DNA from 2 places in the Streptomyces sp. NPDC048419 genome. Region 2 is predicted to be linked to the other one. Evidence: riboswitches for the same ligand, from Rfam matches in the RefSeq annotation. Region 2 holds a riboswitch; the other holds the start of a gene.
What was found. Region 2 has a riboswitch for cobalamin ahead of ACGFYN_RS03285 (CbtB-domain containing protein). Riboswitches for the same ligand answer to the same signal wherever they lie in the genome.
Positions count from the first base shown of each region.

Region 1: another riboswitch for cobalamin. It lies ahead of ACGFYN_RS13225 (ribonucleoside-diphosphate reductase subunit alpha); the one in region 2 lies ahead of ACGFYN_RS03285 (CbtB-domain containing protein).

Region 1 covers NZ_JBICXT010000005.1:84,572-99,934, forward strand. The annotation lists gene ACGFYN_RS13165 (sensor histidine kinase) at 1-721, opposite strand, end outside; gene ACGFYN_RS13170 (TetR/AcrR family transcriptional regulator) at 1,112-1,744, opposite strand; gene ACGFYN_RS13175 (SIS domain-containing protein) at 1,875-2,957, opposite strand; gene nagB (glucosamine-6-phosphate deaminase) at 3,187-3,972, shown strand; gene ACGFYN_RS13185 (glycoside hydrolase family 3 protein) at 4,081-5,571, opposite strand; gene ACGFYN_RS13190 (carbohydrate ABC transporter permease) at 5,581-6,450, opposite strand; gene ACGFYN_RS13195 (carbohydrate ABC transporter permease) at 6,456-7,442, opposite strand; gene ACGFYN_RS13200 (extracellular solute-binding protein) at 7,550-8,833, opposite strand; gene ACGFYN_RS13205 (GntR family transcriptional regulator) at 9,140-9,904, shown strand; gene ACGFYN_RS13210 (DUF3311 domain-containing protein) at 10,049-10,312, shown strand; gene mctP (monocarboxylate uptake permease MctP) at 10,309-11,937, shown strand; gene ACGFYN_RS13220 (GNAT family N-acetyltransferase) at 12,011-12,514, shown strand; cobalamin riboswitch at 12,560-12,696, shown strand; gene ACGFYN_RS13225 (ribonucleoside-diphosphate reductase subunit alpha) at 12,821-15,181, shown strand; gene ACGFYN_RS13230 (ribonucleotide-diphosphate reductase subunit beta) at 15,181-15,363, shown strand, end outside.
Region 2 covers NZ_JBICXT010000001.1:759,956-775,318, reverse strand. The annotation lists gene ACGFYN_RS03340 (DUF3710 domain-containing protein) at 1-373, shown strand, start outside; gene ACGFYN_RS03335 (alginate lyase family protein) at 539-1,717, shown strand; gene ACGFYN_RS03330 (ABC transporter ATP-binding protein) at 1,789-2,481, shown strand; gene ACGFYN_RS03325 (ATP-binding protein) at 2,608-5,157, shown strand; gene ACGFYN_RS03320 (response regulator) at 5,151-5,870, shown strand; gene ACGFYN_RS03315 (OB-fold nucleic acid binding domain-containing protein) at 5,917-6,315, shown strand; gene ACGFYN_RS03310 (DUF3159 domain-containing protein) at 6,319-7,062, shown strand; gene ACGFYN_RS03305 (potassium channel family protein) at 7,177-7,854, opposite strand; gene ACGFYN_RS03300 (potassium channel family protein) at 7,854-8,525, opposite strand; gene ACGFYN_RS03295 (APC family permease) at 8,963-11,017, shown strand; gene ACGFYN_RS03290 (class I SAM-dependent RNA methyltransferase) at 11,109-12,437, shown strand; cobalamin riboswitch at 12,603-12,744, shown strand; gene ACGFYN_RS03285 (CbtB-domain containing protein) at 12,784-13,005, shown strand; gene ACGFYN_RS03280 (CbtA family protein) at 13,028-13,786, shown strand; gene ACGFYN_RS03275 (histidine phosphatase family protein) at 13,848-14,438, opposite strand; gene metE (5-methyltetrahydropteroyltriglutamate--homocysteine S-methyltransferase) at 14,535-15,363, opposite strand, start outside.

The DNA of each region.
Region 1 (15,363 bases), on a different contig from region 2:
CGCGCGGCGCCCAGCCGCTGGCCACCTTGGCGAGCGCCTCGTCCACCGGGCCGCGGCTCGGGGCGAGTTCGGCGGTCGTCCTGCCGAGGTGCTGTCCGACCAGGTCGGAGGCGAGGCCCATGCGGTGGAAGGCGGAGAGCGCGTTCGGCGAGGCGTACTGGACGATGCCGTCCGCGTCGAGCCGGATCAGGCCGTCGCCGACACGCGGCGCGGCGTCCATGTCCATCTGCTGGTTGGCGAACGGGAAGGAACCGGCCGCGATCATCTGCGCCAGGTCCGACGCGCTCTGCAGATAGGTCAGTTCGAGGCGGCTCGGGGTGCGCACGGTGAGGAGGTTGGTGTTGCGCGCGATGACGCCGAGCACGCGCCCGTCCCGCCGGACCGGGATCGACTCGACCCGGACCGGGACCTCCTCGCGCCACTCCGGGTCGCCCTCGCGCACGATGCGGCCCTCGTCGAGCGCCGCGTCCAGCATGGGGCGGCGTCCGCGCGGGACGAGGTGGCCGACCATGTCGTCCTGGTACGAGGTGGGGCCGGTGTTGGGGCGCATCTGGGCGACCGAGACGTACCGGGTGCCGTCGAGAGTGGGGACCCACAGGACGAGGTCGGCGAAGGAGAGGTCGGACAGCAGCTGCCACTCCGAGACCAGCAGATGGAGCCACTCGAGGTCGGAGTCGTCGAGTGCGGTGTGCTGGCGGACCAGTTCGTTCATGGAGGGCACGTGTGCGAGCGTACCTGGCGGTTTGTACGGCTCCGAAATATGCGCTCCCCCGAAGACACCCGCGGGCCGCGGCGCCTGGGAGGGACCCTCAACCCTCCCGGCACCGCAGCCCGGAGCAACATCGGCCGTGGGGTGTGCGGTCCCGGTCGGCCGAAGGATGAGGACCCGGGGCAGTCAGGGCAGAGAGCTCCGGTTCCTCCGTCCGTCCTCCTGTGCGGGGAGGACGGAAGTTCGCTTGCTTCGCACGCTGGACTCAAGTGCTTCAACACAATTGTGGACTAGACCACTCTGTGTGTCCATGCGTTGAAGGCTGTTTGTCGTTGTCGTTCTGCGGCTGCTGCGACTGCTCGGACGCCCTGGCATCCAGCACGCAGCCTAACCCTTGTGGGTTCATGTGCGCGGCCAGATCGTCATGGCAATTTCGGCGAGTGCCACGAGTTCCTCGCGGCTCGCTCCGTCGCGCGCCTGCTGGGACATGCCCTGCATGACCGCACCCGTGTGCCGGGCGAGTGCGGCGGCGTTCGTGCCGGCCGGCAGCTCCCCCGCCGCGATGCCCGCCTTCATACGACTCTCGAAGGCGGCGATGTCGGCGTTGCGCCGCTCGCGCAGGGACTCCTCGATCTCGGGGCTCGTGCAGTTCGTGGCCGCGTGAACGACCAGGCAGCCGTGCGGACGGCCGGGGGCCGTGTACTCGGCGGCGGCCTCGCGCAGCATCCGCTCGACGGCCGCGCGGGCGGTGGGCTCCTCGGCGAGGGCGCGGTCTGCGAACGAGCCGTACCGCCTGTCGTACGAGGTCACGACCTCTTCGAACAGCGCCCGCTTGTCGCCGAAGGCCGCGTACAGACTCGGCGCGCCGATGCCCATGACGCGGGTGAGGTCGGAGACCGAGGTCGCTTCGTACCCGTGCTCCCAGAAGGCCATGAGCGCCTTCTCCAGCGCGGTCTCGCGATCGAAGGAGCGGGGGCGACCGCGCGGCTTGGAGGCTGCGCCGGCCTTCGCCCTGGTCTCCCCGGTGCCCACCATGGAGTGAATTGTATAGCGGGTGCTAGAGAAATGCCGGAGGGCCGGGGTACGGTCTTTTCTGTAGCGACCGCTAGGGAAATTGTTGAGGGGGATCGGCATGGGCGTGCTTCTGCTGGCGGGCCTCCGTCGTTCAGTGCGTCTCCGTCACCTTCGCCAGTGCGCGAGGCGCGTCCGGGTCCTGGCCTCGGGCGATGGTGATCTCGTGGGCGAGGAGTTGCAGCGGGAGGATCTCCAGGATCGGCTGGACCTCCTCGGCCACACCCTCGGTGGGCAGGACGAAACCGGCGGAGGCCTGCTCGACCTGGCTCCTGGGACCGACGACGAACAGGTCGGCGCCGCGCCCGCGCAGCCGGTCGAGGACGGGTTGGAGTGCCTCGCCGCCCCTGCCGTCGGTGACGACCGCGATCACCGGGGAGACGTTGTCGACCATGGCGAGCGGGCCGTGCAGAAGGTCCGCTCCGGAGTAGGAGAGGGCGGGGATGTAGCTGGTCTCCATGAGCTTGAGGGCGGCCTCCTTGGCCGTGGGGTAACCGTAGCCGCGAGAGGTGATGACCATGCGTTCGGCGAAGCGGTAGCGGGCGGCGAGGGCGCGGACCTCGTCCTGCCGGGCGAGCAGCCGCTCGGCGAGGTCCGGCAGCACCTTCGCGGCAGCACCGTCGCCGCCGCGCAGGCCTTCGACGAAGAGGTACAGGGCGAGGAGGGAGGCCGTATAGGTCTTGGTCGCGGGGAGGGCCTTCTCCGGCCCGGCCATGATGTCGACGTGATATTCGGAGACGCCCGCCAGGGGTGAATCGGGATTGTTGGTCACGGCGAGGGTGATCGCGCCGGCCTCGCGGGCGGCGCGGGTCGAGGCCACCAGGTCCGGGGAGCCGCCGGACTGGCTGACGGTGATCACCAGGACATCGGTGAGGTCCGGGTGCGCGCCGTAGGCGGTGGTGGTGGACATCGAGGTGAGGCCGCAGGGCAGGCCGAGGCGGATCTCCAGGAGGTACTTGGCGTACAGGGCGGCGTTGTCGGAGGTGCCGCGGGCGGTCAGCAGGACGAAGCGGGGTTTGCGGGCGGCGATGTCCTGGGCGACCTCCCGGACGCCGGAGGCGCCTTCGTCGAGGAGGCGGCGCAGCACGGCGGGCTGCTCGGCCATCTCGCGGGCCATGATCCGGCCGGGGACGTCGTGCTGGGGGTCCGGTGCCGGGGCCGGCGTCGTGGCGGTCATGGTGGGTTCCTCCCGGATCTCGTGGCTCGCCGAGCGGGTACCGCGGCGCGGCGGTACCGCACCCCATTCCACTCCCCCGTGGCGAATGACGCCTGTCCTTCGCATGGAATGGCGATGTCCTCGCGGCTGTCCACGGGGCGGGGGCGGTGGCTCTCCTCCCCTGGGGCGGAGGGGTCGATTCTGTTAGATTGGTCTAAACCACACCGCCCTTCAGATCGGCAGGCCCAGCGTGGAAGTTGTCATCGTTCCGGACGCCAAGTCGGGCGGCGAGCTCATCGCCGAGGCCATGGCGCAGCTCCTGAGGCGCAAGCCCGAGGCGCTGCTCGGAGTGGCCACGGGCTCGACCCCGCTGCCCATCTACGAGGCGCTGGCGGCCAAGGTGAGCTCCGGTGCCGTGGAGGCCTCGCGGGCGAGGATCGCGCAGCTCGACGAGTACGTGGGGCTGCCGGCCGAGCACCCGGAGTCCTACCGTTCGGTGCTCAGGCGCGAGGTGCTGGAGCCGCTCGGCATCGGGATGGACGCGTTCATGGGGCCCGACGGGACGGCCGCGGACGTGCAGGGGGCGTGCGAGGCGTACGACAGTGCACTGTCCGAGGCCGGCGGGGTGGATCTGCAGCTGCTCGGGATCGGGACCGACGGGCACATCGGGTTCAACGAGCCGTGCTCGTCGCTGGCCTCGCGGACCCGGATCAAGACGCTGACCGAGCAGACCCGGATCGACAACGCGCGCTTCTTCGACGGCGATGTCGAGCAGGTGCCGCATCACGTCATCACGCAGGGCATCGGGACGATCCTGGAGGCCCGGCACCTGGTGTTGCTCGCGACCGGTGAGGGCAAGGCGGACGCGGTCGCCGCGACCGTGGAGGGGGCGGTGGCCGCCGTGTGCCCCGCCTCCGCGCTGCAGCTGCACCCGCATGCGACGGTCGTGGTCGACGAGGGCGCCGCGTCCAAGCTGAAGCTGGCGGACTACTTCCGGCACACGTACGCCGACAAGCCGGAGTGGCAAGGGATCTGAGTCGCTCACCTCGCTGCGGGCGCAGCCGGAAGGCGCCGGGCCCCTGTCGGGTCCGGCGCCTTCGGTCTGCGTCCGCTGTGTCTTCGCGCTCGTGCGGGGGCGGTCGGATCAGACGATGCCCGCGATGACCTCCGCCGCCGCCCGGCCGCAGACGCGGGCGGCACCGTGGGTGGCGATGTGCACGGCGCCCCGGGGAGCGGCCTGAGGGAGGCCCATCTCGACCACGACGGTGTCGGGCCGGGCCGCGAGCAGGACGTCGAGGGCGGTCGCCATCCAGGGGTGGCGGTGCTCGTCGCGGACCACGGCCACGATGCGGCGCGAGCCGGCCGCGGCCAGGGCCGCGCGTCCCGCGTCCTCGCCGGAGAAGCTGCCGGTCTCCGTGCCGGGGAGGAGACGGAAGAGTTCCGCCGCGACGCCCCAGGGGGTCTGGTCGCCGACCGCGAAGTTGGCGACGGGGGTGAGGGCGGCGACGTAGGGCGGCTCGGTGAGCCGGGTGAAGTGCCCGGCCGTCGTCACCTTCACGGCGCGGCGGGCCGCGCGCAGGCCCACCTCGTCGTCGGGGGTGCGGTCCGGGTCGGTCTTGGCCGCTTCGGCGGTCCAGCGGGCCAGGGACCGTACGCGTGCGGCGGCGTCCGCGAGGCGTTCCTCGGGGAGTTCGCCGGTGCCCACCGCCGAGACGAGGGCGTCGCGCAGGCGCCGTACGGTCTCCTCGTCGGAGAGGCCACCGCCCACGCAGATCGCGTCGGCGCCGGCGGCCACGGCGAGGACGCTGCCGCGCTCGATGCCGTACGTGCTCGCGATGGCCTTCATCTCCATGCCGTCGGTGACGATGAGACCGTCGTAGCGGAGTTCGCCGCGGAGCAGTTCGGTGAGTGCGCGGGGCGACAGCGTCGCCGGGCGGTCCGGGTCCAGGGCGGGGACGAGGATGTGCGCGCTCATCACGGCACGGCTGCCCGCCGCGATGGCCGCGCGGAACGGCGCCAGGTCGCGGGCATCGAGCACCGAGGCGTCCACGTCGATGCGCGGCAGCGCGTCGTGGGAGTCGACGGCCGTGTCGCCGTGGCCCGGGAAGTGCTTGGTGCAGGCGGCGACGCCGGCGGACTGCAGGCCCGTGACGTAGGCGGCGGTGTGGCGGGCGACGAGGTCGGTGTCGGCGCCGAAGGAGCGGACACCGATCACCGGGTTCTCCGGGTTGGAGTTCACGTCGGCGGACGGGGCCCAGTCGAGGTTGACCCCGCAGGCGGCGAGGCGGCGGCCGAGTTCGGCGGCCACCTCGCGGGTGAGCTCGACGTCGTCCACCGCGCCCAGCGCGTTGTTGCCGGGGAAGGAGGAGCCGGTCCGCACCTCGAGGCGGGTCACGTCACCGCCCTCCTCGTCGATGGCGACCAGGACGTCGTCTCGTTCGGCCCGCAACTGCGCGGTGAGGGCGGCCACTTGATCGGGCGTGGCGATGTTGCGGCCGAACAGGCCGACCGAGGCGAGCCCCTCACCGAGGCGGCGCAGCACCCAGTCGGGGGCGGTGGTCCCGGTGAAGCCGGGCTGGAGGATGGTCAGCGCGTCCCGTGTGAGGGTGTCGGTGCCGCTGGCGAATGTCGTCATCGGGTGGCGTTATCCCTTCACTGCGCCCGCGGTCAGCCCCGCGGCCATCTTGCGCTGGACGAGGAGGAAGAGCACGACGATCGGCACGGCCATCATCGTGGCTCCCGCCATCATCGGGGCGTATTCGGTGCCGTGCTTGGTGGTGAAGTTGCCGAGCCAGACGGTCGCGGTCTGGTGCTTCTGGCTGAGCAGCATGAGGGCGTAGATGTACTCGTTCCAGGCCTGGATGAAGGCGTAGACCGAGGTGGCGACCATGCCGGGGGCGAGCAGCGGGAAGACCACGCGGATGAAGGCGCTGGTGCGGCTGCACCCGTCGACCATCGCCGCCTCCTCCAGCTCCCGGGGGATGTTGACGATGAAGCCGCGCAGCGTCCACACCGTGAAGGGGAGGATGAAGGTCAGGTACGTGATGATCAGGCCCGTGAGCTTGTCGTACTGCTCCAGGTCGTTCAGCAGCAGGAAGACCGGGATGATCATGGCGACCAGCGGGACCATCTGCACCGCGAGGATGCCGACGATGACCACCTTGCGGCCGCGGAAGGCGAACCGGGAGATGGCGAGGGCGGCCAGCACGCCGACGACCATGCCGATCACGACGACCGCGAGCGACACGATGAGGCTGCGGCCGACCGGGCCCCAGAAGTCCGCGATGTCCAGCGCCCGGCGGAAGTTGTCGAGCGTGAACCCGGTCGGGAACAGGCTCGGGTCCGGGTCGATGGCGTCCTTCGCCGGCTTGAAGGCCGTGTTGAGCATCCAGTAGAGCGGGAAGCCGGCGATCAGGAAGACGAGGAGACCGAGCAGGTTCCAGCCGAGCTTCGACCTTCCGCGAGCCCGGCCGCCCTTGGTGACGGCGCTGCCGCCCGTGGTGACGGCGCTCATGCCGGTCATTCGACCTCTCCGATCTTCAGCATCTGGCGCATGTAGACGGCGACGACACCGAGCAGCAGGAGCACGGTCAGCAGGGCGATCGCCGAGCCCTGGGCGTAGTCGTTGACCACGAACGCCCGGTCGTAGGAATAGGTGTTGAGGATCTGGAACTCCGGCTCCGGGTGGCCGCCGCGCATCACGAAGACCTGCGGGAAGACGCCCATGTCCCAGATCACCGACAGGGTCGTGAGCATCACGATGATCGGCTTCAGGATGGGCAGGGTGACATAGCGGAAGACGCCCAGGGCGCCCGCGCCGTCGAGCCGGGCCGCCTCCTCCAGCTCCTTCGGGACCTGGGTGAGGCCCGCGCTGAGCGTGATGACGACGAAGGGTACGGCGCCCCACACCACGAGCAGCATGATCACGGCCAGGCCCTGGGGCCCGCTGGCGAACCAGTTGTGGCCGACCATGTCGACGCCGGGGAGCTTGCTCAGCACCGCGTTGAGGACGCCGTAGTCCGAGTCGAAGAGCCATTTGAAGACGGTCGTCGCCACGATGACCGGCATGCCCCAGCTGGCGATCAGCACGATGTTGATCATCGTCTTCACCCAGCCGGAGACCTTCTGCAGCAGCAGGGCGACGAGCATGCCGAGGACCATCGTGAGGATCACGCAGCCGGCCGCGAAGACGACGGTTCGCAGGACCACGGCCCAGAACTCGTTGTCGCCGAGCACCTTGGAGAAGTTGTCGAAGCCGACCCACTCGGCGGGCTGGAAGCCCCACAGCTGGGACTGGCCGAAGTTCTGGAAGGAGAGCGTGACCAGCCGGAAGAGCGGATACGCCATCACCAGGGCGAGGACCAGCAGGCAGGGCGCGAGCAGCAGCCACGGCGTCGCCGCGCCGCCCGAAGTCCGGGCTCTGCGTGGGCTCTTCGCGACCGGTGGTGGCGGCGCCTGCCGCGGCGGCGGCACCTTGGCGGGGGTGGTCGTGTCTGCGGCACTCATGGCGCGCTCCTCAGCGGTCCCTCAGGTCGTTCGAAAGCGAAGCCCGTAGCTGGTACGGGAAGCAGGGCCCCCGGCCGATCGCGGCCGTAGGGGCCCTGCTGCGAAGGTCACTTGGTGTTGATGACCTTGTCGATCGCGGCGTCCGCCTCCTTCGCGGCGGCCTCGACCGACTTCTTGCCGGTGCCGATGTTCTGCAGCATCGTCTGCAGGACCTGGGCCTTCTCGACCTGGCCCCAGCCGGGAGCCATCGGGACGAACCAGTTGGACTCGGCGGCGGTGGCCGGGACCGCGGTTGCCGGGTCGTTCTTCAGGGTCGCGAGGTCCGTCTTGTTGTTGGGCAGGTTGCCCTTGGCCATCAGGGCCTTCTGGCCGGAGGGGCCGGTGAAGGCGTTGATCCACTCGGCGGCGACGGCCTGCGCCTTGGACTTCACCGGGACGGCGAGGTCCGAACCGCCCAGGAAGACGGGCATGTTCTTGCCGGACGGACCCGGCATCACGAAGTTCTCGAGGTTGTTCTTGAGCTTGCCGGTCTTGTCGTTCTTCGGGTCGGCGGAGGTCGCGCCCTCCCATGCCGCGCCGAAGATCATGCCGGACTTGCCCTGGCCGTAGACGATGTAACGGTCCGACTCGTCCTTGGTCTTGTCGCCGTGCATGTACTTGTCGACGACGTTCTTGAACTCGGTGAGGCCCTTGATGGACTCGGGAGAGGACAGGTTGGCCTTCCACTGGCCGCCGTCCTGCTTGGCGATGGAGCCACCGGCGTCGTAGACGTAGGACATGGCCGCGTACCAGTCACGGGTGGGCTGGTACCAGGCGGAGAACTTGTCGCCCTCCTTCTTCTGCACCTTGTCCAGGGCGGCGGTGAGTTCGGCGTACGTCTTCGGCGGGGTCTTCACGCCGACCGACGCGAAGACGTCCTTGCGCCAGTTGGCGACACGGCCGCCGGCGTAGTAGGGGACGCCGTAGGTCTTGTCCTGGTACGTCACCGAGGCCTTGAGGCCGTCCAGCCAGGCGGAGGAGTTGGTGAACTTCGCCGGGTCGACGGGCGCGAAGGCACCCTTGACCATGTAGCTCAGCATCTCCGTGTTGCCCATCTCGACCACGTCGGGGGCCTTGTCGGTGGCGAGGACCGCGTCGAGCTTGGCGTTCTTGTCCGGCCAGCCGTAGTACTCGTGGTTGATCTTGATGCCGGGGTGCTTCTTCTTCACCGCGGCGTCGGCGGACTTCACCAGGTCCGGCCAGTTGTTCTGGGCGTCGACGGTGAGCCAGACGGTCAGCTCCTTGGCGTCCGCGCCGCTGCTGGAAGAGCCTTTGTCGTCGTTGCCACCGCACGCCGCAATGGAGACCATCATGCCCGCGATACCGATCGCGGCAATGAGCTTGCGCTTCACGCCACCCTCCTCAGGGATGCCCACACCTCCCGCCCCCCAGGCCGGGACCTGAACCAATGGTGTAGACCAGTAGGGGGAGCTTGGACCAGACCAGAAGGCCTGTCAAGGGTGCTCGAAACGCCTCTGACCAGCCGTTATGCGACCTACATATGCAAGGACCTTTAAGTAACAAGGCAGCGAAAACACCGATGCCGGAGTACTCTCTTCCGCTAGACCATTTGACCTGTGGACTAGACCAAAAGAGACGGCGCCGGTATACAGAAGGGATCACGAAGTGACCCGCATCCGGAGCCGGGAAGGCAGAGCATGAGCACCGAGGTCAGCAGTGCGGAGAACGAGGGTGGAGCGAGTGTCCGTACCGCGCGCGTGCCCAAGTACTACCGCCTGAAGAAGCATCTGCTCGAGATGACGGAGACGCAGTCGCCCGGCACCCCGGTACCGCCCGAACGCACCCTGGCCGCCGAGTTCGACACCTCCCGCACCACGGTGCGCCAGGCCCTGCAGGAGCTGGTGGTCGAGGGCCGTCTCGAGCGGATCCAGGGCAAGGGCACCTTCGTCGCCAAGCCCAAGGTCTCGCAGGCGCTGCAACTCACCTCGTACACCGAGGACATGCGCGCCCAGGGCCTGGAGCCGACCTCCCAGCTGCTGGACATCGGCTACATCACGGCCGACGACCGCCTCGCCGAGCTCCTCGACATCACGGCGGGCGGCCGGGTGCTGCGCATCGAGCGCCTGCGCATGGCCAACGCCGAGCCGATGGCGATCGAGACGACGCACCTCAGCGCCAAGCGCTTCCCCGCCCTGCGCCGCTCCCTGGTCAAGTACACCTCTCTCTACACCGCCCTCGCCGAGGTCTACGACGTCCATCTCGCCGAGGCCGAGGAGACCATCGAGACCTCGCTGGCCACCCCGCGCGAGGCCGGCCTGCTCGGCACCGACGTGGGCCTGCCGATGCTGATGCTCTCCCGCCACTCACTGGACCGGGACGGGCAGCCGGTGGAGTGGGTGCGCTCGGTGTACCGCGGCGACCGCTACAAGTTCGTCGCACGCCTCAAGCGTCCCCAGGACTAAGGCCTGTCCGCTCACGACGGGGCCTTCACTGAATCGATATACCGATATGCGGACGAGGTCTTCCGTTTCCGGGACGCCGTGACCTACATTGCCTGCGCATTACACAGGTGATCACAGGTGAACGCGAGGGGACGGAGCCGCACGATGTCCGAAGTGCCCGAAGTGAGACCGCCGGTGGTGACCCCCATGCGCGTGGTCATGGCCGTCTGCCTGATAGCACCGTTCGTGGCGATGCTCTGGGTCGGCTCGTACTCCAAGACCGACCCGGAGTTCATCGGCATCCCGTTCTTCTACTGGTACCAGATGCTCTGGGTGCTGATCTCCACCGCGCTGACGATGACGGTGTATCAGCTGTGGCAGCGTGACCAGCGCGCGCGCGCCTCGCAGAAGGACGGTGCGTCGAAGTGAACGACGGCGTGAACGGCGTCGCACTCGGCGTCTTCATCTTCTTCTTCGTGGCCGTGACGGCCATGGGCTTCCTGGCGGCACGCTGGCGCAAGGCCGAGAACGAGCACTCGCTCGACGAATGGGGCCTGGGCGGCCGGTCGTTCGGCACCTGGGTCACCTGGTTCCTGCTCGGCGGCGACCTCTACACGGCGTACACCTTCGTCGCCGTTCCAGCGGCGATCTACGCGGCGGGCGCGGCCGGCTTCTTCGCGGTGCCGTACACCATCCTGGTCTACCCGCTGATCTTCACGTTCCTGCCCCGCCTGTGGTCGGTCTCCCACCGGCACGGGTACGTGACGACCTCGGACTTCGTGCGCGGCCGCTTCGGCTCGAAGAGCCTGTCGCTGGCCGTCGCGGTCACCGGCATCCTCGCCACCATGCCGTACATCGCGCTCCAACTGGTCGGCATCCAGGCCGTGCTGGACGTGATGGGTGTCGGCGGCGGTGAGAACACCAACTGGTTCGTCAAGGACCTGCCGCTGCTGATCGCGTTCGGTGTCCTCGCGGCGTACACCTACTCCTCGGGTCTGCGGGCCCCCGCGCTGATCGCGTTCGTGAAGGACGCGCTGATCTACATCGTCATCGCGGTGGCGATCATCTACATCCCGATCAAGCTCGGCGGCTTCGACGACATCTTCGCGAAGGCGGGCGCGGCGTTCGCGCAGACCAACCCGGCGACGGGCAAGCCGCGCGGCGCTCTGGTGCCGCCGGAGGCGGGTCAATGGACGTACGCCACCCTGGCGTTGGGCTCGGCGCTCGCGCTCTTCATGTACCCGCACTCGATCACCGCGACGCTGTCCTCGCGCAGCCGTGAGGTGATCCGGCGCAACACCACGATCCTGCCGCTGTACTCCCTGATGCTGGGACTGCTGGCGCTGCTGGGCTTCATGGCGATCGCGGCCGGCGTCAAGGTCACCAACGGTCAGCTGGCGATCCCGCAGCTGTTCGAGAACATGTTCCCGGACTGGTTCGCGGGTGTGGCCTTCGCGGCCATCGGCATCGGCGCCCTGGTGCCGGCGGCGATCATGTCGATCGCGGCCGCGAACCTCTTCACCCGCAACATCTACCGGGACTTCATCAAACCGGACGCGACGCCGAAGCAGGAGGCCCAGGTCTCCAAGATCGTGTCGCTGCTGGTGAAGGTCGGCGCGCTGGTCTTCGTCCTCACCATGGACAAGACGGTCGCCATCAACTTCCAGCTGCTGGGCGGCATCTGGATCCTGCAGACCTTCCCGGCCCTGGTCGGCGGCCTGTTCACCCGCTGGTTCCACCGCTGGGCGCTGCTCGGCGGCTGGGCGGTCGGCATGATCTACGGCACCATCGCCGCGTACGGCGTCGCCTCGCCCACCCAGAAGCACTTCGGCGGCTCGGCGAAGGAGATCCCCGGGATCGGCGAGATCGGCTACATCGGCCTCACCGCGTTCGTCATGAACGTGGTGGTGACGGTGGTCCTTACCTTCGTCCTGAAGGCCTTGAAGGCCCCGGAGGGCGTCGACGAGACCGCGGCGGACGACTACACGGTGGACGCCGGCGACCCTGGCGTGCAGGCGGAACTGCCGCCCGCCACTGCGGCGGAGTCCCGCTAGCGGGCCCACCCTTCGACGGGCCGCCGGGGAAACCCGGCGGCCCGTTGCCGTACTCCTGCACCATGCTCGATCCATGGACATCGTGATCCGGCCCGCGGACCCCGGCGAGTACAAGACCCTCGGCGAGATCACCGCCCAGGCCTATCTGCTGGACGGCCTGCTGGCCTTCGGCGCCGAGGACGACTGGTACCTCGGCGAACTCAAGGACGTGGCCAAGCGGGCCTCCGGAGCCGACGTGCTGGTGGCCGCGCGGGACGGCGACCTCCTCGGCGGAGTCACCTTCGTGCCGGCGGGCGGCCCCACGGCCGAGCTCGCCCGTCCCTCGGAAGCGGAGATCCGCATGCTCGCCGTCTCCCACGCGGCCCGCGGCAGGGGCGTGGGCCACGCCCTCGTAGGAGCCTGCGTCGAGCGCGCGAGGAGCACGGGGTGCACCGGAGTCGTCCTGTCGACCCAACGCACCATGCATGCCGCGCATCGCATCTACGAACGCCACGGCTTCGTCCGCGTTCCGGAGCGGGACTGGCAGCCGATCCCCGGCCACGACTTCACGCTTCTCACCTATGAGTTGACGCTCTGAAATCACCGCGACACAAGATATGGGGGTGCCTCGCGCACCCGGCACAAGATGTATGCTCATGCTCGCTGTCGCCGCAGGGGAATCCGGTGCGAATCCGGAACTGTCCCGCAACGGTGTACTCATGCGTGTTCGCACACGTACGAGCGTCAGTCCGAGGACCTGCCGACAGTGCGCCCGGCCACCGTGGCCCGGGTGCTCCGACGTCCGGGCCTCGCGGAATGGGCCGGTGGACGCGGCGCCGTCGTGCGCTCGTGGCTGCCCCCTGCCCTCCGCAAGGCCCCCGTGCCGAGCGAGGGAGAGCCCCACGTGACCATCGCGCCAGCCGAACCGGCTTCAGCGACACCGTCTGCGACAGCCGCCGACGACGGTCCCGGTGCCGCACTGCTGCGGACCCTGACCGAGCTGACCGCCGACCTCCCCGACGCCGACCCCGGACGGGTCGCCGCCGCCGCGCTGCGCGGACGCTCCGCGCGGGCGGACGAGACGGAACTGCGCGAGCTGGCCACGGAGTCGGCCGCCGGCCTCATCTCGGAGGACCCCGCCTACTCGCGGCTGGCCGCGCGTCTGCTGACGATCTCCATCGCCGCGGAGGCCGCCTCGCAGGGCGTCACGTGCTTCACCGAGTCGGTCGCCGTCGGGCACCGCGAGGGGCTCATCGCCGACCGCACGGCGGAGTTCGCCCGTCTGCACGCCGCCCGTCTCGACGCGCTCGTGGATCCCCAGGGGGACGACCGCTTCGGCTACTTCGGCCTGCGCACCCTGCACAGCCGCTACCTGCTGCGGCACCCCATCACCCGCAAGGTGATCGAGACGCCGCAGCACTTCATGCTGCGGGTGGCCGCCGGCCTCGCCGAGGACGACACCGTGCGCTCCGTCGACGAAGTCGCCGCGCTCTACGGCCTGATGAGCCGCCTCGACTACCTGCCCTCCTCCCCCACGCTCTTCAACTCCGGTACGCGCCACCCCCAGATGTCGTCCTGCTACCTCCTCGACTCCCCCAAGGACGAGCTGGACTCCATCTACGAGCGCTACCACCAGGTCGCCCGTCTCTCGAAGCACGCCGGCGGCATCGGGCTCGCGTACTCCCGTATCCGCTCCCGGGGTTCGCTGATCCGCGGCACCAACGGGCACTCCAACGGCATCGTCCCGTTCCTGAAGACCCTGGACGCCTCGGTCGCCGCCGTGAACCAGGGTGGCCGGCGCAAGGGCGCGGCCGCGGTCTACCTGGAGACCTGGCACCTGGACATCGAGGAGTTCCTGGAGCTGCGCGACAACACCGGCGAGGACGCCCGCCGTACGCACAATCTGAACCTCGCGCACTGGATCCCGGACGAGTTCATGCGCCGGGTCGACTCCGACGCCGTGTGGTCGCTGTTCTCCCCGGCGGACGTGCCGGAGCTGGTCGACCTGTGGGGCGAGGAGTTCGACGCCGCGTACCGCGCGGCGGAGAACGCGGGCCTGGCGCGAAAGACCGTCCCGGCCCGCGAGCTCTACGGCCGCATGATGCGCACCCTCGCCCAGACCGGCAACGGCTGGATGACCTTCAAGGACGCCGCCAACCGCACCGCGAACCAGACGGCCGAGCCGGGCCGCGTCGTCCACTCCTCCAACCTCTGCACGGAGATCCTGGAGGTCACGGACGACGGCGAGACCGCGGTCTGCAACCTGGGCTCGGTGAACCTGGGCGCCTTCGTCCAGGACGGCGAACTGGACTGGGAGCGGCTGGACGAGACCGTCCGCACGGCCGTCACCTTCCTGGACCGGGTGGTCGACATCAACTTCTACCCGACCGAGCAGGCCGGCCGCTCCAACGCACGCTGGCGCCCCGTCGGCCTCGGCGCGATGGGCCTGCAGGACGTCTTCTTCAAGTTGCGCCTGCCCTTCGACTCCCCCGAGGCCAAGGCGCTGTCCACCCGGATCGCCGAGCGCATCATGCTCGCCGCCTACGAGGCCTCCGCCGACCTCGCCGAGCGGAGCGGCCCGCTGCCGGCCTGGGAGCAGACCCGTACGGCCCGCGGCGTCCTGCACCCCGACCACTACGGCGTGGAGCCGGCCTGGCCGGAGCGCTGGGCTGCGCTCCGGGAGCGTGTCGCCACCGTCGGCCTGCGCAACTCCCTGCTCCTCGCCATCGCGCCGACCGCCACCATCGCGTCCATCGCCGGCGTGTACGAGTGCATCGAGCCGCAGGTGTCGAACCTCTTCAAGCGCGAGACCCTGTCCGGTGAATTCCTGCAGGTGAACTCGTACTTGGTGAACGACCTGAAGGAACTCGGCGTCTGGGACGCCCGCACCCGCGAGGCGCTGCGGGAGGCCAGCGGCTCCGTGCAGGACGTCGCCTGGATCCCCGAGGACGTACGACGCCTGTACCGCACGGCGTGGGAGATCCCGCAGCGCGGCCTGATCGACATGGCGGCGGCGCGCACCCCGTACCTGGACCAGTCGCAGTCCCTGAACCTCTTCCTGGAGACGCCGACGATCGGCAAGCTCTCCTCGATGTACGCGTACGCCTGGAAACAGGGTCTGAAGACGACGTACTACCTGCGTTCGCGCCCGGCGACCCGTATCGCCCGCGCGGCCCGCGCCGCCGTCCCCGTCCAGCAGGCCGCCGACCCCGAGGCGGTCGCCTGTTCCCTGGAAAACCCCGAGTCCTGCGAGGCCTGCCAGTAATGACCAGCCGTAACACCAACCTTCTCGACCCGGGCTTCGAACTGACCCTGCGTCCCATGCGCTACCCGGACTTCTACGAGCGCTACCGGGACGCCATCAAGAACACCTGGACCGTGGAGGAGGTCGACCTCCACTCGGACGTCGCCGACCTCGCCAAGCTCAGCCCCGCCGAGCAGCATCTG
Region 2 (15,363 bases):
GATCATCGACGAGGTCGAGGGTCCGCTGGGCTGGGAGCTGCGGGCCCAGGTGCCGGTGCAACTGCCGGACGGCACGGGCGGTTTCCAGGTCGTGCGGTTCGTCGGTGTGGACGGTCCGCGCTGGTTCCTGCGCGGTGTGATCTCGGGGCAGGGCGCGGTGCAGCCGCAGGCGGCCGGCCTGCTCGAGCAGATCTTCCGGGACACGGTCGTGGTCCGCGGTGAGGGCCCCATGGCGCCCCGCGACCCGATCGTCCTGAAGCTGCCGGACGACGCGCAGATGGTGCCCGAGGGCGTGCAGCAGGAGGAGTCCTCGCGCTTCGCCGGCGGCATGGGACAGCTCCAGCGCGGGCCGGAGATCACCGAGGTCCGCTAGACGCTCCGCAAGGAGAACGATTCGAGAGCCGCACCCCCACGGGTGCGGCTCTTTCACGTGCGTGACCTCTTGACGGTGCATTGGTCTGTACCTACCGTTCCGGCCACACGCGTCTGTTCATAAAGGCGCTTCACGTTCATGTACGAGAACGGAAGGCCCCCCACTATGCGCCGTACCGCCCTCCTCGTCTCCACCTCCGCGCTTGTCGTGGGCATGCTCGCGTGGCCCAGCGCCCGGCATGCGGACGCCGCCCCCAGCGCCTTCGTCCACCCCGGAGTCACCGTCTCCAAGGCGCAACTGGACTTCGCGCGCACCAAGGTCGCCGCAGGCGCCCAGCCCTGGAAGGGCGCCTACGACCAGATGATGGCGAGCAAGTACGCGGACCTGAACCGCACGCCGAAGCCCCGCGCCACGGTCGAGTGCGGCTCGTACTCGAACCCCGACTACGGCTGCACGGACGAGCGCGAGGACGCGATCGCCGCGTACACCGACGCGCTCGCCTGGTACATCACCCGCGACGACCGCTACGCGAAGAAGTCCATCGAGCTGATGGACGCCTGGTCCGCGGTGATCAAGGACCACACCAACAGCAACGCGCCCCTGCAGACCGGCTGGGCCGGCTCCTCCTGGCCGAAGGCCGCCGAGATCATCAAGTACACGTACACCGGGACCTGGTCGAACTCCGGCCGCTTCGCGAGCATGCTCCGCGACGTCTACCTTCCCGAGGTCATCAACGGCTCCAACTCCAACGGCAATTGGGAGCTGACGATGACGGAGGCCGCCGTGGGCATCTCCGTCTTCCTGGACGACAAGACGTCGTACGACAAGGCCATGGCGACGTTCCGGACCCGGACGGCCGCCTATGTGTATCTGGCCTCCGACGGCGATCTGCCGAAGACCGTGCCGAGCCAGCACCTCGACACCAGGCAGAAGATCGTCGACTACTGGCAGGGGCAGTCCACCTTCGTCACCGGGCTCACCCAGGAGACCTGCCGCGACTTCACCCACACTGGTTACGGAATCTCCTCGATCTCCCACGTCGCCGAGACCAGCCGGATCCAGGGCCAGGACCTCTACGGCACCGACGTCGGCGAGCGGCTGCGGCAGGCGCTGGGGTTCCAGTCCAAGTACCAGCTGGGCACGGCCGCCCCGAGCTGGCTCTGCGGCGGATCGCCGAAGCTCGGGCTCGGACCGGTCACCGAGGTCGGCTACAACGCCCTGCACAACCGCCTCGGCATCGCGATGACCAACACCCAGACGCTGACCGAGCGACAGCGCCCGGCCGGCAGCAACAACCTCTTCGTCGCCTGGGAGACGCTCACCCACGGGGACAATCCGAGCTGACCGACCGTTGAAGGACCGGGCCCCGGGTGGCGATACTGGCGCCCGGCCGACGGCTGCACGGGGGAGGGCGCATGAGCCAGGTGGTCACCGAGACCATGGTGCGGGTCGAGAACGTCCACAAGTCCTACGGCCATGGGGCGGCCGCCGTGCACGCCCTGCGGGGCGTCTCCTTCGAGGTGCCGCGCGGCGAGCTCGTGGCCCTCAAGGGGCGCTCGGGATCGGGCAAGACGACGCTGCTGAACATCGTCGGCGGACTCGACGCACCCGACGGGGGCCGGGTCACCGTCGACGGCCTCGATCTGTCGGCGCTCGGCGAGGACGGGCTCCTCGCCCTGCGCCGCGACCGCGTCGGCTTCGTGTTCCAGTCCTTCGGGCTCATCCCGATCCTCACGGCCGCCGAGAACGTCGGCGTGCCCATGCGGCTGCGCCGGACGGAGGTCCGGGAGCGCGAGGAGCGCGTGGAGCTGCTGCTCGCCCTGGTCGGCCTCGCCGACCACGCCGCGCAGCGGCCCGGCGAGTTGTCCGGCGGCCAGCAGCAGCGCGTCGCCATCGCCCGCGCCCTCGCGAACAGCCCCTCTCTGCTGATCGCCGACGAACCGACCGGCCAGCTGGACGCGGAGACCGGGCACGCCGTCATGGAGTTGCTGCGGGCCGTCGTCCACAGCGAGCGGGTCACGGCGCTCGTCGCCACGCACGACGCGACCCTGCTGGACCTGGCCGACCGGGTCCTGGAGCTGAGCGACGGGGAGATCGTCGAGCACTGATCCGCCGGGCCCGTCAGGGATGCGTCAAAAACATCACTTGCCCCGGCTCTCGTCCCATTTGTCCAGAACGCTGGCCGTAAGGTCGACGCTGCGTGCGCAGCACGGAACGGGAAGACAATAGGGGCCATGGGACGCGGCAAGCTTCGGATCTACCTCGGTGCGGCACCGGGCGTCGGCAAGACGTACGCCATGCTCTCCGAGGCGCACCGGCGCGTGGAGCGGGGCACCGACTGCGTCGTGGGCTTCGTGGAGCACCACGGCCGGCCGCGCACCGAGGTGATGCTGCACGGCCTGGAGCAGGTGGCGCGCAAGGAGCTGGAGTACCGCGGCGCCGTCTTCACCGAGATGGACGTCGACGCCGTGCTCGGCCGGGGTCCCCAGGTCGCCCTGGTGGACGAACTCGCCCACACCAACATCCCCGGCTCCCGCAACGCCAAGCGCTGGCAGGACGTGGAGGAGCTGCTCGCCGCCGGCATCGACGTCGTCTCCACCGTCAACATCCAGCACCTCGAATCGCTCGGCGACGTCGTCGAGTCGATCACCGGGGTGCGGCAGCGGGAGACGGTGCCGGACGAGATGGTGCGGCGGGCGGACCAGATCGAGCTGGTCGACATGTCGCCCGAGGCGCTGCGCCGGCGCATGGCGCACGGCAACATCTACCAGCCGGACAAGGTCGACGCGGCCCTGTCCAACTACTTCCGGCCCGGCAACCTCACCGCCCTGCGGGAGCTGGCGCTGCTGTGGGTGGCCGACCGGGTCGACGAGTACCTGAAGCAGTACCGGAGCGAGCACCGGGTCTCGAAGATCTGGGGTTCGCGCGAGCGGATCGTGGTCGGCCTGACCGGCGGACCGGAGGGCCGGACGCTGATCCGCCGTGCCGCCCGCCTCGCGGAGAAGGGTGCGGGCGGCGAGGTGCTGGCCGTCTACATAGCCAGCAGCGACGGGCTGACGGCCGCCTCGCCGAAGGAGCTGGCCGTGCAGCGCACCCTCGTGGAGGACCTGGGCGGCACCTTCCACCACGTCGTCGGCGACGACATACCGGCGGCGCTGCTCGCCTTCGCGCGCGGGGCCAACGCGACCCAGATCGTGCTCGGCGTCTCGCGGCGCAAGAGCTGGCAGTACGTCTTCGGGCCCGGCGTCGGCGCGACGGTGGCCCGGGACTCCGGGCCCGACCTCGACGTCCACCTGATCAGCCACGGCCAGGCCGGCAAGGGGCGCGGACTGCCGGTGGCCCGCGGGGCACGGCTCGGCCGGTCCCGGATCATCGCCGGGTGGGCGGTCGGCGTGATCCTCCCGGCCGTCCTCGCCGTGCTGCTCAGCAGCGTCCACCTGGGGCTCGCCAACGACATGCTGCTGTTCCTCGCGGTGACGGTCGCGGCGGCGCTGCTCGGCGGGCTGCTGCCCGCGCTGGCCTCGGCCGCGGTGGGCTCCCTGCTGCTGAACTACTTCTACACACCGCCACTGCACCGCTTCACCATCGCCGACCCCAAGAACATCGTCGCGATCGTCATCTTCGTCGGCGTCGGCGCCTCGGTCGCCTCCGTCGTCGACCTCGCGGCCCGCCGCACCCACCAGGCGTCCCGGCTGCGCGCGGAGTCGGAGATCCTTTCCTTCCTCGCGGGCAACGTGCTGCGCGGCGAGACCGGCCTGGAGGACCTCCTCGAACGGGTCCGCGAGACCTTCGGCATGGAGTCGGCCGCCCTGCTGGAGCGGGCGAGCGACCACGACCCGTGGACCTGCGCGGGCCGCGCAGGACTCGGGCCGGCGGTCGGGCGCCCGGACGACGCCGACGTGGACGTGCCGGTCGGGGACCACCTGGCGCTGGCGCTCACCGGCCGGGTGCTGCCCGCCGAGGACCGCCGGGTGCTGGCCGCGTTCGCCGCCCAGGCCGCCGTCGTCCTGGACCGCACGCGCCTCCAGGAAGAGGCCGACCGGGCCCGTGCGCTGGCCGAGGGCAACCGCATCCGTACGGCGCTGCTGGCCGCCGTCAGCCATGACCTGCGCACCCCGCTCGCCGGGATCAAGGCGTCGGTGTCGTCGCTGCGCTCGGACGACGTGGCGTGGTCCGAGGAGGACCAGGCGGAGCTGCTGGAGGGCATCGAGGAGGGCGCAGACCGGCTCGACCACCTCGTGGGCAACCTCCTGGACATGTCCCGGCTGCAGACCGGCACGGTCACCCCGCTGATCCGCGAGGCCGACCTCGACGAGGTCGTACCGATGGCGCTGGTCGGGGTGCCCGAGGGCAGCGTCGGGCTGGACGTGCCGGAGACCCTGCCGATGGTCGCCGTCGACCCGGGGCTGCTGGAGCGGGCGATGGCCAACCTGGTCGAGAACGCCGTCAAGTACAGCCCGCAGGGCAAGGCGGTCCTGGTCGCCGCGAGCGCCATCGCCGACCGGGTGGAGGTACGGGTCGTCGACCGCGGCCCCGGCGTCCCCGACGAGGCCAAGGAGCGCATCTTCGAGCCCTTCCAGCGCTACGGCGACGCCCCGCGCGGGGCCGGCGTGGGCCTCGGTCTCGCCGTGGCGCGCGGCTTCACCGAGGCCATGGGCGGCACCCTCAACGCCGAGGACACCCCCGGCGGCGGCCTCACCATGGTCCTCACCCTGCGCGCGGCGGCGACGCACGCGCGGGATCTTCTCCACTCGGCGGAACCCGAAAGGCAGACCACATGGTGAGCCCGACCGGCGGTGCCCCCCAGGCCCCCACCAGGGTGCTCGTCATCGACGACGAGCCGCAGATCGTCCGCGCCCTCGTGATCAACCTCAAGGCGCGCAGGTACGAGGTCGACGCGGCCCACGACGGCGCGAGCGCCCTCCAGCTCGCCGCCGCCCGCCACCCCGACGTGGTCGTTCTCGACCTGGGCCTGCCCGACATGGACGGCGTCGAGGTGATCAAGGGGCTGCGCGGCTGGACCCGGGTGCCGATCCTGGTGCTCTCCGCGCGGCACACCTCCGACGAGAAGGTCGAGGCGCTGGACGCCGGCGCCGACGACTACGTCACCAAGCCCTTCGGCATGGACGAGCTGCTGGCCCGGCTGCGGGCCGCGGTCCGCCGGGCCGAGCCGGTCGGTGCCGGCGAGAACGACGTGACCAGCGTGGAGACCCCGGAGTTCACCGTCGACCTGGCCGCGAAGAAGGTCCACCGGGACGGCAGGGACGTACGGCTGACGCCCACGGAGTGGCATCTGCTGGAGGTGCTGGTGCGCAACACGGGACGCCTGGTGAGCCAGAAGCAGCTCCTGCAGGAAGTGTGGGGCCCGTCATACGGGACCGAGACGAACTACCTCAGGGTGTACATGGCGCAACTGCGCAGGAAACTCGAGGCCGACCCGTCCCACCCCAAGCACTTCATCACCGAGCCGGGCATGGGCTACCGGTTCGAGGGCTAGGGCCGCGGGTACGTAGCCGTCAGTGCACCCCGGTACGCTTCAAGACATGAGTGCTGTTCCTCGTTCCGAAAAGCCGGTGGGCCGGTTCCGGCGCATGCTTGACCGGCTCTCCTCTTCGCAGGAGGACCTGGAGTCCGAGGAGCTGCGGGAGGATACCGAGACCGCGGGCTGTACCCGGATCGGTGACTGCCACGACCGACAGATCGTCACGGTTACTGGTACCTTGCGCACGGTCACCCTGCGGCCGCGTGCGGGCGTCCCGGCCCTGGAGGCCGAACTGTTCGACGGCTCCGCCGCGCTCGACGTGGTGTGGCTCGGGCGGCGCTCCATCGTCGGGATAGAGCCGGGGCGCAGACTGATCGCATCAGGCCGGATCTCGCTGAGCCGGGGCCGCCGGGTGCTGTTCAATCCGAAATACGAACTGAGACCCCTCGGACGGGAGTAGCCGGTGACGTCGCTCGACAAGCCGACCGAAGACACTCAAGCCGACGACACGCGGACGGTGACGGAGGCCGCCCTGTTCGAGGCGTTCGGCGGTGTGCGGGGCATGGTCGAGACGGTGCTGCCCGGCCTCCTCTTCGTCACCATCTACACGATCAACAAGGACCTGCACTGGTCGGCCATCGCCGCCCTCGTGGTGTCCCTGGCGCTCGTGGTGGTCCGCCTGGTCATGCGGGACACCGTCAAGCACGCGTTCAGCGGGGTCTTCGGCGTCGCCTTCGGTGTCGTCTTCGCGATGATGACGGGCAACGCCAAGGACTTCTACCTGCCCGGCATGCTCTACACGCTGGGCCTGGCGCTGGCGTACATCGTCACGACGCTGTGCGGGGTCCCGCTCCTCGGGCTGATCCTCGGGCCCGTCTTCAAGGAGAACCTCTCCTGGCGCACGCGTAACCCGGGCCGCAAGAAGGCGTACTCCAAGGCCAGTTGGGCCTGGGGCCTGATCCTGCTCGGCAAGTGCGCGATCCTCTTCCCGCTGTACTGGTGGGCGAACACGGCTCAGCTTGGCTGGGTCCTGGTCGCCCTCAAGATCCCGCCGTTCCTGCTGGCCGTGTGGCTGACCTGGGTCTTCCTGGCGAAGGCGCCCGCGCCGATCGACGTCTTCGCGGAGATGGAGGCGGAGGAGCAGGCCGAGAAGGAGCGGGCCGCCGCGGAGGGGATCGAGGCGAGCGGCGGGCGGCACCGCCGGTAGGCGTAGTCCGGTCCTGGACGCGCCTCGTCCTCGAACGCCGGACAGGCTGAAAGAACGAACAAAGGGCGCCCCCCGTTCTCGGGGGGCGCCCTTCGCCGTCTAGGAACGCGGCGGCTAGCCCGCCGTGTCCTCCCTGCGCAGCGACAGCAGGTCCTCCAGCTGTTCCTCCCTGGCCTGGGCGGCCACGAAGAGGAGTTCGTCGCCCGGCTCGAGGGAGTCCTCGCGGGACGGGGTGAGGACGCGGGTGCCGCGGATGATGGTGACCAGGGAGGTGTCCTCGGGCCACTCCACGTCGCCGACCTGGGTGCCGGCCAGGGCCGACTCCTCCGGCAGCGTCAGCTCCACCAGGTTCGCGTCGCCGTGGCTGAAGCGGAGCAGGCGGACCAGGTCGCCGACGCTCACCGCCTCCTCGACCAGGGCGGACATCAGACGAGGGGTGGAGACGGCGACGTCGACGCCCCAGGACTCGTTGAAGAGCCACTCGTTCTTGGGGTTGTTGACACGGGCCACGACGCGCGGAACGCCGTACTCCGTCTTGGCGAGGAGCGAGACGACCAGGTTCACCTTGTCGTCGCCCGTCGCGGCGATCACCACGTTGCAGCGCTGCAGCGCCGCCTCGTCCAGCGACGTGATCTCGCAGGCGTCGGCCAGCAGCCACTCCGCCTGCGGGACGCGCTCGACCGAGATGGCGGTCGGCGTCTTGTCGATGAGCAGGATCTCGTGGCCGTTCTCCAGCAGCTCGCCCGCGATCGAGCGGCCTACCGCACCGGCACCGGCAATGGCGACCCTCATCAGTGCCCCCCCTCCTCGTCAGGACCCTTGGCGAAGGCCGCCTCGACCTTGTCGACCTCGTCGGTGCGCATCATCACGTGCACCAGGTCGCCCTCCTGCAGCACCGTCTGGGAGGTGGGCAGGATCGCCTCGCCGAGCCGGGTCAGGAACGCCACCCGGACGCCCGTCTCCTCCTGCAGCTTGCTGATCTTGTGACCGACCCAGGCGGCGGAGGCGTGCACCTCGGCGAGCTGGACGCCGCCGGTGGGGTCGCGCCACAGCGGCTCGGCGCCGGAGGGGAGCAGCCGGCGCAGCATCTGGTCGGCGGTCCAGCGGACCGTCGCGACGGTGGGGATGCCGAGGCGCTGGTAGACCTCGGCGCGGCGCGGGTCGTAGATGCGGGCGGCGACGTTCTCGACACCGAACATCTCGCGGGCCACGCGCGCGGAGATGATGTTCGAGTTGTCACCGCTGGACACGGCGGCGAAGGCACCCGCCTCTTCGATGCCGGCCTCGCGCAGGGTGTCCTGGTCGAAGCCGATGCCGGTGACCCGGCGGCCGCCGAATCCGGGGCCGAGGCGGCGGAAGGCCGTGGGGTCCTGGTCGATCACTGCGACCGTGTGCCCCTGCTGCTCCAGGGTCTGGGCAAGAGCGGAACCTACTCTTCCGCAGCCCATGATGACGATGTGCACGACCGTCCTTCCGGTGTCAAGAATCACTGCTCAGCCCGATCAGGGTCTCAGACCGACGCCCAAAGCTACACACCAGCGGTGGGCCGTAGGCACCCCTGTGCACGGTTGCCGCGCGGCTTGTGATGTCAGCGCCGGCTGATGCTGCGGACACTGGCGAGAGTCAGGATTCCGAGGCCGACGAGGGCCGCCGCGGCGCCGATCAACTCTGCGGTGGCGTGCATGGAACCTCCGTGGAACGACAACAGGGCGATGACAGCGGGGAGTAGAGCGGTGCTTGTCATATAGGCATGACGCGACGGCGGGCCGCGGAATCCGCAGCCGTGGCCTCGCTGTTTTCACCCGGAGGGCAGATCCGGGGACGGCGGTCCCCGGCTCGCGCAGGGCCAAGGGTGGGGGAGGTGGTTCACCGCCCGTTCGAACGCCTACGATTACCTGTTGTGTCCAAACTGACCGACGTGCCCAAACGGATTCTGATCGGGCGCGCACTGCGCAGCGACCGGCTCGGCGAAACGCTCCTGCCGAAGCGCATCGCCCTCCCCGTCTTCGCCTCCGACCCGTTGTCCTCGGTGGCGTACGCCCCCGGGGAAGTACTGCTGGTCCTTTCCATCGCAGGCGTGTCGGCGTACCACTTCAGCCCCTGGATCGCGCTCGCGGTCGTGGTGCTGATGTTCACGGTGGTCGCCTCCTACCGGCAGAACGTGCACGCCTACCCCAGCGGCGGCGGCGACTACGAGGTCGCCACCACCAACCTGGGTCCCAAGGCGGGCCTGACCGTGGCCAGCGCCCTGCTCGTCGACTACGTCCTGACCGTGGCCGTCTCGATCGCGTCCGGCATCGAGAACCTCGGCTCGGCGGTGCCCTTCGTGGTCGAGCACAAGGTCTTCTGCGCGGTCACCGTGATCGTGCTGCTGACGCTGATGAACCTGCGCGGCGTCAAGGAGTCCGGCAAGCTCTTCGCGATCCCGACGTACGTGTTCGTCGGCGGCGTGTTCATCATGATCGCGTGGGGCGCGTTCCGCGGCATGGTGCTCGGGGACACGATGCGGGCACCGACGGCGCACTACACCATCAAGGCCGAGCACCAGGGCCTCGCCGGATTCGCCCTGGTCTTCCTGATGCTCCGGGCCTTCTCCTCCGGCTGTGCCGCGCTCACCGGCGTCGAGGCGATCTCCAACGGCGTGCCGGCCTTCAGGAAGCCCAAGTCGAAGAACGCGGCGACCACGCTCGCGATGATGGGCCTGCTCGCCGTCACCATGTTCTGCGGCATCATCGTCCTCGCCCTGACGACCAAGGTCCGCATGGTCGAGAACCCGGCCACCGACCTGCTCAGGCACGGTGTGGGCGTCGGTTCCGGATATGTGCAGAACCCGGTGATCACACAGGTCGCCGAGGCCGTCTTCGGCAAGGGCAGCTTCTTCTTCGTGGTGCTCGCCGCGGCCACCGCGCTGGTGCTGTTCCTGGCCGCCAACACCGCCTACAACGGCTTCCCGGTGCTCGGCTCGATCCTCGCCCAGGACCGCTACCTGCCCCGCCAGCTGCACACCCGCGGCGACCGGCTCGCCTTCTCCAACGGCATCGTGCTGCTGGCCGGCGCGGCGACCCTGCTCGTCATCATCTACGGCGCCGACTCGACCCGGCTGATCCAGCTGTACATCGTCGGCGTGTTCATGTCCTTCACGCTCAGCCAGACCGGCATGGTCCGGCACTGGAACCGCCATCTGGCGGTCGAGAAGGACCCCGCCAAGCGCAGCCACATGGTCCGCTCGCGGGCCATCAACACCTTCGGCGCCTTCTTCACCGGTCTGGTGCTGGTCGTCGTCCTCGTCACCAAGTTCACGCACGGTGCCTGGGTGGCGCTGCTGGGCATGTGCATCTTCTACGCGACGATGACGGCCATCCGTAAGCACTACGACCGGGTCGCCTCCGAGATCGCGGCCCCCGAAGGCCCGAGCGACGACAGCGTACGGCCCTCCCGGGTGCACTCGGTGGTCCTGATCTCCAAGATCCACCGGCCCACGCTGCGCGCCCTCGCCTACGCCAAGCTGATGCGCTCGGACACCCTGGAGGCGCTGACCGTCAACGTCGACCCGGCGGAGACGAAGGCGCTGCGGCAGGAGTGGGAGCGGCGCGGCATCGACGTACCGCTGAAGGTGCTGGACTCGCCGTACCGCGAGATCACGCGGCCGATCATCGAGTACGTCAAGGGGCTGCGCAACCAGTCGCCGCGGGACGCGGTGTCCGTGATCATCCCCGAGTACGTCGTGGGCCACTGGTACGAGCACCTGCTGCACAACCAGAGCGCGCTCCGGCTCAAGGGCCGGCTGCTGTTCACACCCGGCGTCATGGTCACCTCGGTGCCCTACCAGCTGGAGTCCTCGGAGGCCGCGAAGATGCGGGCCCGCAGGCGGCAGGACTGGAGCGCGCCGGGCTCGGTGCGGCGCGGTCCGGCCCAGTCGGGCCGCTCGAAGGAGCACACCGGCAGCCAGGGCTGACGCTCGCCGGTCAACGGCCGGACGACACCCACGTAGACTGGTGGGCTGTTGTCCGGCCGTTTCGCATCCGACGTTGTGGAGTCACCCCGCCATGCAGGCAGAACCGAAGAAGTCGCTGGTGGGGGAGGAGTACGAGGTCGAGGTCGGGCCCGTCGCCCACGGCGGCCACTGCATCGCCCGTACCGCCGAGGGCCAGGTCCTGTTCGTCCGGCACGCACTGCCCGGCGAGCTGGTCGTGGCACGGGTGACCGAGGGGGAGGAGGGGGCCCGGTACCTGCGCGCTGACGCGGTCGAGATCCTCACCGCCGCCAAGGACCGCATCGAGGCGCCCTGTCCCTACGCCGGTCCCGGCCGCTGCGGCGGCTGCGACTGGCAGCACGCCAAGCCCGGTGCACAGCGCCGGCTCAAGGGCGAGGTCCTCGCCGAGCAGCTGCAGCGGCTCGCGGGTCTCACGCCCGAGGAGGCCGGCTGGGACGGCACGGTGATGCCGGCCGAGGGTGACAAGCTGCCCGCGGGCGAGGTGCCCGCCTGGCGCACGCGCGTGCAGTACGCGGTGGACGCCGACGGCCACGCCGGTCTGCGCCGCCACCGTTCGCACGAGGTCGAGCCGATCGACCACTGCATGATCGCCGCTCCCGGCGTGAGCGAGCTGGGCGTCGAGAAGCGCGACTGGAGCGGCATGGCCTCCGTCGACGCGATCGCGGCGACGGGTTCGCAGGACCGCCAGGTGATCCTGACGCCGCGTCCGGGCGCCCGCCTGCCGATCGTGGAGCTGGATAAGCCGGTGTCGGTGATGCGCGTCGAGGAGAAGGACGGCGGGGTGCACCGGGTGCACGGCCGTCCCTTCGTCCGCGAGCGCGCGGACGGGCGCACCTACCGGGTCGGCAGCGGCGGCTTCTGGCAGGTCCACCCGAAGTCGGCGGACACGCTGGTGACGGCCGTCATGCAGGGCCTGCTGCCGCGCAAGGGCGAGATGGCGCTCGACCTGTACTGCGGCGTCGGCCTGTTCGCGGGCGCGCTGGCCGACCGGCTCGGCGAGCAGGGCGCGGTGCTCGGCATCGAGTCCGGCAAGCGCGCGGTGGAGGACGCCCGGCACAACCTCGAAGGCTTCGACCGGGTGCGCATCGAGCAGGGCAAGGTGGACGCCGTGCTGCCGCGCACCGGCATCACCGAGGTCGACCTCATCGTCCTGGACCCGCCGCGGGCCGGCGCGGGCCGGAACACGGTGGCGCACCTGACCACGCTCGGCGCGCGCAGGATCGCCTACGTCGCCTGCGACCCGGCCGCGCTGGCCCGGGACCTGGCCTACTTCCGGGACGGCGGCTACCGGGTGCGGACGCTGCGGGCGTTCGACCTGTTCCCCATGACCCACCACCTGGAGTGCGTGGCCATCCTGGAGCCGGCGGACAAGGCCCGCTGACGGTCCGGGCAGGCGCCGGCCGAGTTCGGACACGCGGTGGTGGTGGTCGCTGGTGAACCGGGGCCGTGAGCGGCAGAGTTGACGGGAGTGGTGGAGAGGGTCGGGTTCAACCCCGTTTTCACCCGAGCGCGATAAAGATCACGCCTGGTGAGGCGGTATTGGCCATGTCCGCGACACGCGATACGGTCGATGCGATATCGACGAAGGCAAGACGGAAGCCGGTGGGAACCCGGCACGGTCGCGCCACTGTGTGTCGCAGCCCCGCAAGGGCGGCGGCGAGTCAGACCCGTAGCCCTCGTCCTGTGCACCATCGAAAAGGGACGCGAACTCCCGGAGAGGCACTGCCATGGCGCAGCATGTCGCCCAGCCGACAGCCACCACTCCCACCCTCCCCGCCAAGCTGCCGATCGGCGCGATCGCCCCGTGGGCGGTCTTCTTCGGCATCCTGATGCTTGTCCTGCTGTACTTCGTCGGCGCCGAGCAGGGCGCCACGTCCGTCGTCTCCGGTTCGGACGTCCACGAGTGGGTGCACGACGCCCGCCATCTGCTCGGTTTCCCCTGCCACTGACGCAAGGGACCCCGACACCCTCATGAACTCCGCAACGGTAAGAAACCTCCTTGTGCGGGGCATGCTCGCCGGTCTCGCGGCCGGCCTGCTCGCTCTGGTCGTCGCCTACTTCCTCGGCGAGCCGAACGTCGACAAGGCGATCGGCTTCGAGGAGGCGCACGCGCACGAACACGAGATGGAGATCGTCTCCCGCGGTCTCCAGTCCACCGCCGGCCTCGCCACCGGCGTACTGGTCTACGGTGTCGCCTTCGGCGGCATCGCAGCCCTCGCGTACTGCTTCGCGCTCGGCCGCGTCGGCCGCTTCGGCCCGCGGGCGACCGCGCTGCTGCTCTCCGGCTGCGCGCTCCTCGCGGTGTACGTCGTGCCCTTCCTGAAGTACCCGGCCAACCCGCCCGCCGTCGGCAACGCCGACACCATCGGCAAGCGGACCACCCTGTACTTCCTGATGATGGTGCTCAGCGTGCTCCTCGCGGTCGCCACGACCATCCTGGGCAAGCGGCTCGCCCCGAGACTGGGCAACTGGTACGCCACCGTCGCCGCGGTGGCCGCGTTCGCCCTGCTGATCGGCCTGGCATTCGCGTTCCTGCCGGTCGTCAACGAGGTGCCGCAGAACTTCCCGGCCACCGTGCTGTGGCGGTTCCGGCTCTCGGCACTGGCCATCCAGATCACCCTGTGGGGAGCATTCGGGCTCGCCTTCGGCGAGTTGGCCGAGCGGCAGCTGAACCCCAAACCGGCCAAGGCGGCCGCGCCGCCGGCGATCACCGCCGCGAGTCCACGGTGACCTGAACCGATCGAGTGAGAGGGCCCGCGGATCCGTCCGCGGGCCCTCTCGCGAGTGTGGGTCAGTCGCCGGCCGGTTCCGGCTGCAGCGGGTTCCCCAGCCGCAGGTTCCAGCGTCCCGCCCGTCCGCTGATCTCGGTCGCCGTCAGCGGCGGTACGTCCGCGCGCCAGAAGGACGCCGCGGGCGCTCCCAACACCCGTACCACCACGGCCCGTACGACGTCCGGCTCGACCACGGCGAGCGTGCGGCCGTCCGTCTGCGAGACGCCATCCAGCCAGCGGCCGACGCGCAGGCACAGGTCCTGCACCGACTCTCCGCCGTGGGGTGCGGAGTCCGGGTCGGTCAACCACCGGGCCACCCCCTCCGGTTCGGACCCGCCGACCTCGTCGAGCGTGCGGCCCTCCCAGCGCCCCGTCCGCAGACCGGCCAGTTCCGTCAGCGGCTCGGCGGCGGCGAGCCCGAGTGCCGTCGCGGTCTCGCGGCAGCGCGTGCTGGGGGAGACGACGACATGGGCGGCCGGGGGCACCGTCCCGGCCGCCGCACGGGCCCGCGCCGTGCCGCCGTCGTCGAGCGACGTCGTGCCGTCGTCGAAGCGCGCCTGGCGCAGCGACGGGCCCATGGCGGGCGAGATGAGGGTGACACGGCTGGTCACGGTGCTCCTGTCGTCCGGGGCGGGGAGTCCGCCGCTCGCCGGTGCGAGCGGGCGGTGCCGGCCGCCCCTCGGCACCGGCACCGCCCGTACAGCGTCCTACAACTCCGCGCGCACCGTCCGCGCGGCCGCCACGAGGTTCTCCAGCGAGGCCCGGGTCTCGGGCCAACCGCGCGTCTTCAGGCCGCAGTCGGGGTTGACCCACAGCCGTTCCGCGGGGATCGCCTTCAGCCCGGTCCGCAGGAGTCCGGCGGCCTCCTCCACGCTCGGGACGCGCGGGGAGTGGATGTCGTAGACACCGGGGCCGGCCTCGCGCGGGTAGCCGTGCGCGGCGAGTTCGCGGGCGACCTGCATATGGGAGCGGGCCGCCTCCAGGCTGATGACGTCGGCGTCGAGGTCGTCGATGGCCTGGACGACGTCGCCGAACTCGGCGTAGCACATGTGGGTGTGGATCTGGGTGTCCGGCCGCACGCCGCCGGTCGTGAGCCGGAACGCCTCGGTGGCCCACGCGAGATACGCCGGGCGGTCGGCGGCGCGCAGCGGCAGGGTCTCCCGCAGGGCCGGCTCGTCCACCTGGATCACCGAAGTCCCTGCCGCCTCGAGGTCGTCGACCTCGTCCCGAAGAGCGAGGGCGACCTGGCGGGCGGTGTCGGCCTGCGGCTGGTCGTCGCGGACGAAGGACCAGGCGAGCATCGTGACCGGACCGGTGAGCATGCCCTTGACCGGGCGGGAGGTCAGCGACCGGGCGTACGTCGTCCAGCGCACCGTCATCGGTTCGGGGCGGGAGATGTCGCCCGCGAGGATCGGCGGGCGGACGTGGCGGGTGCCGTAGGACTGGACCCAGCCGTGGCGGGTGGCGAGGTAGCCGGTGAGCTGCTCGGCGAAGTACTGGACCATGTCGCTCCGTTCGGCCTCGCCGTGCACCAGG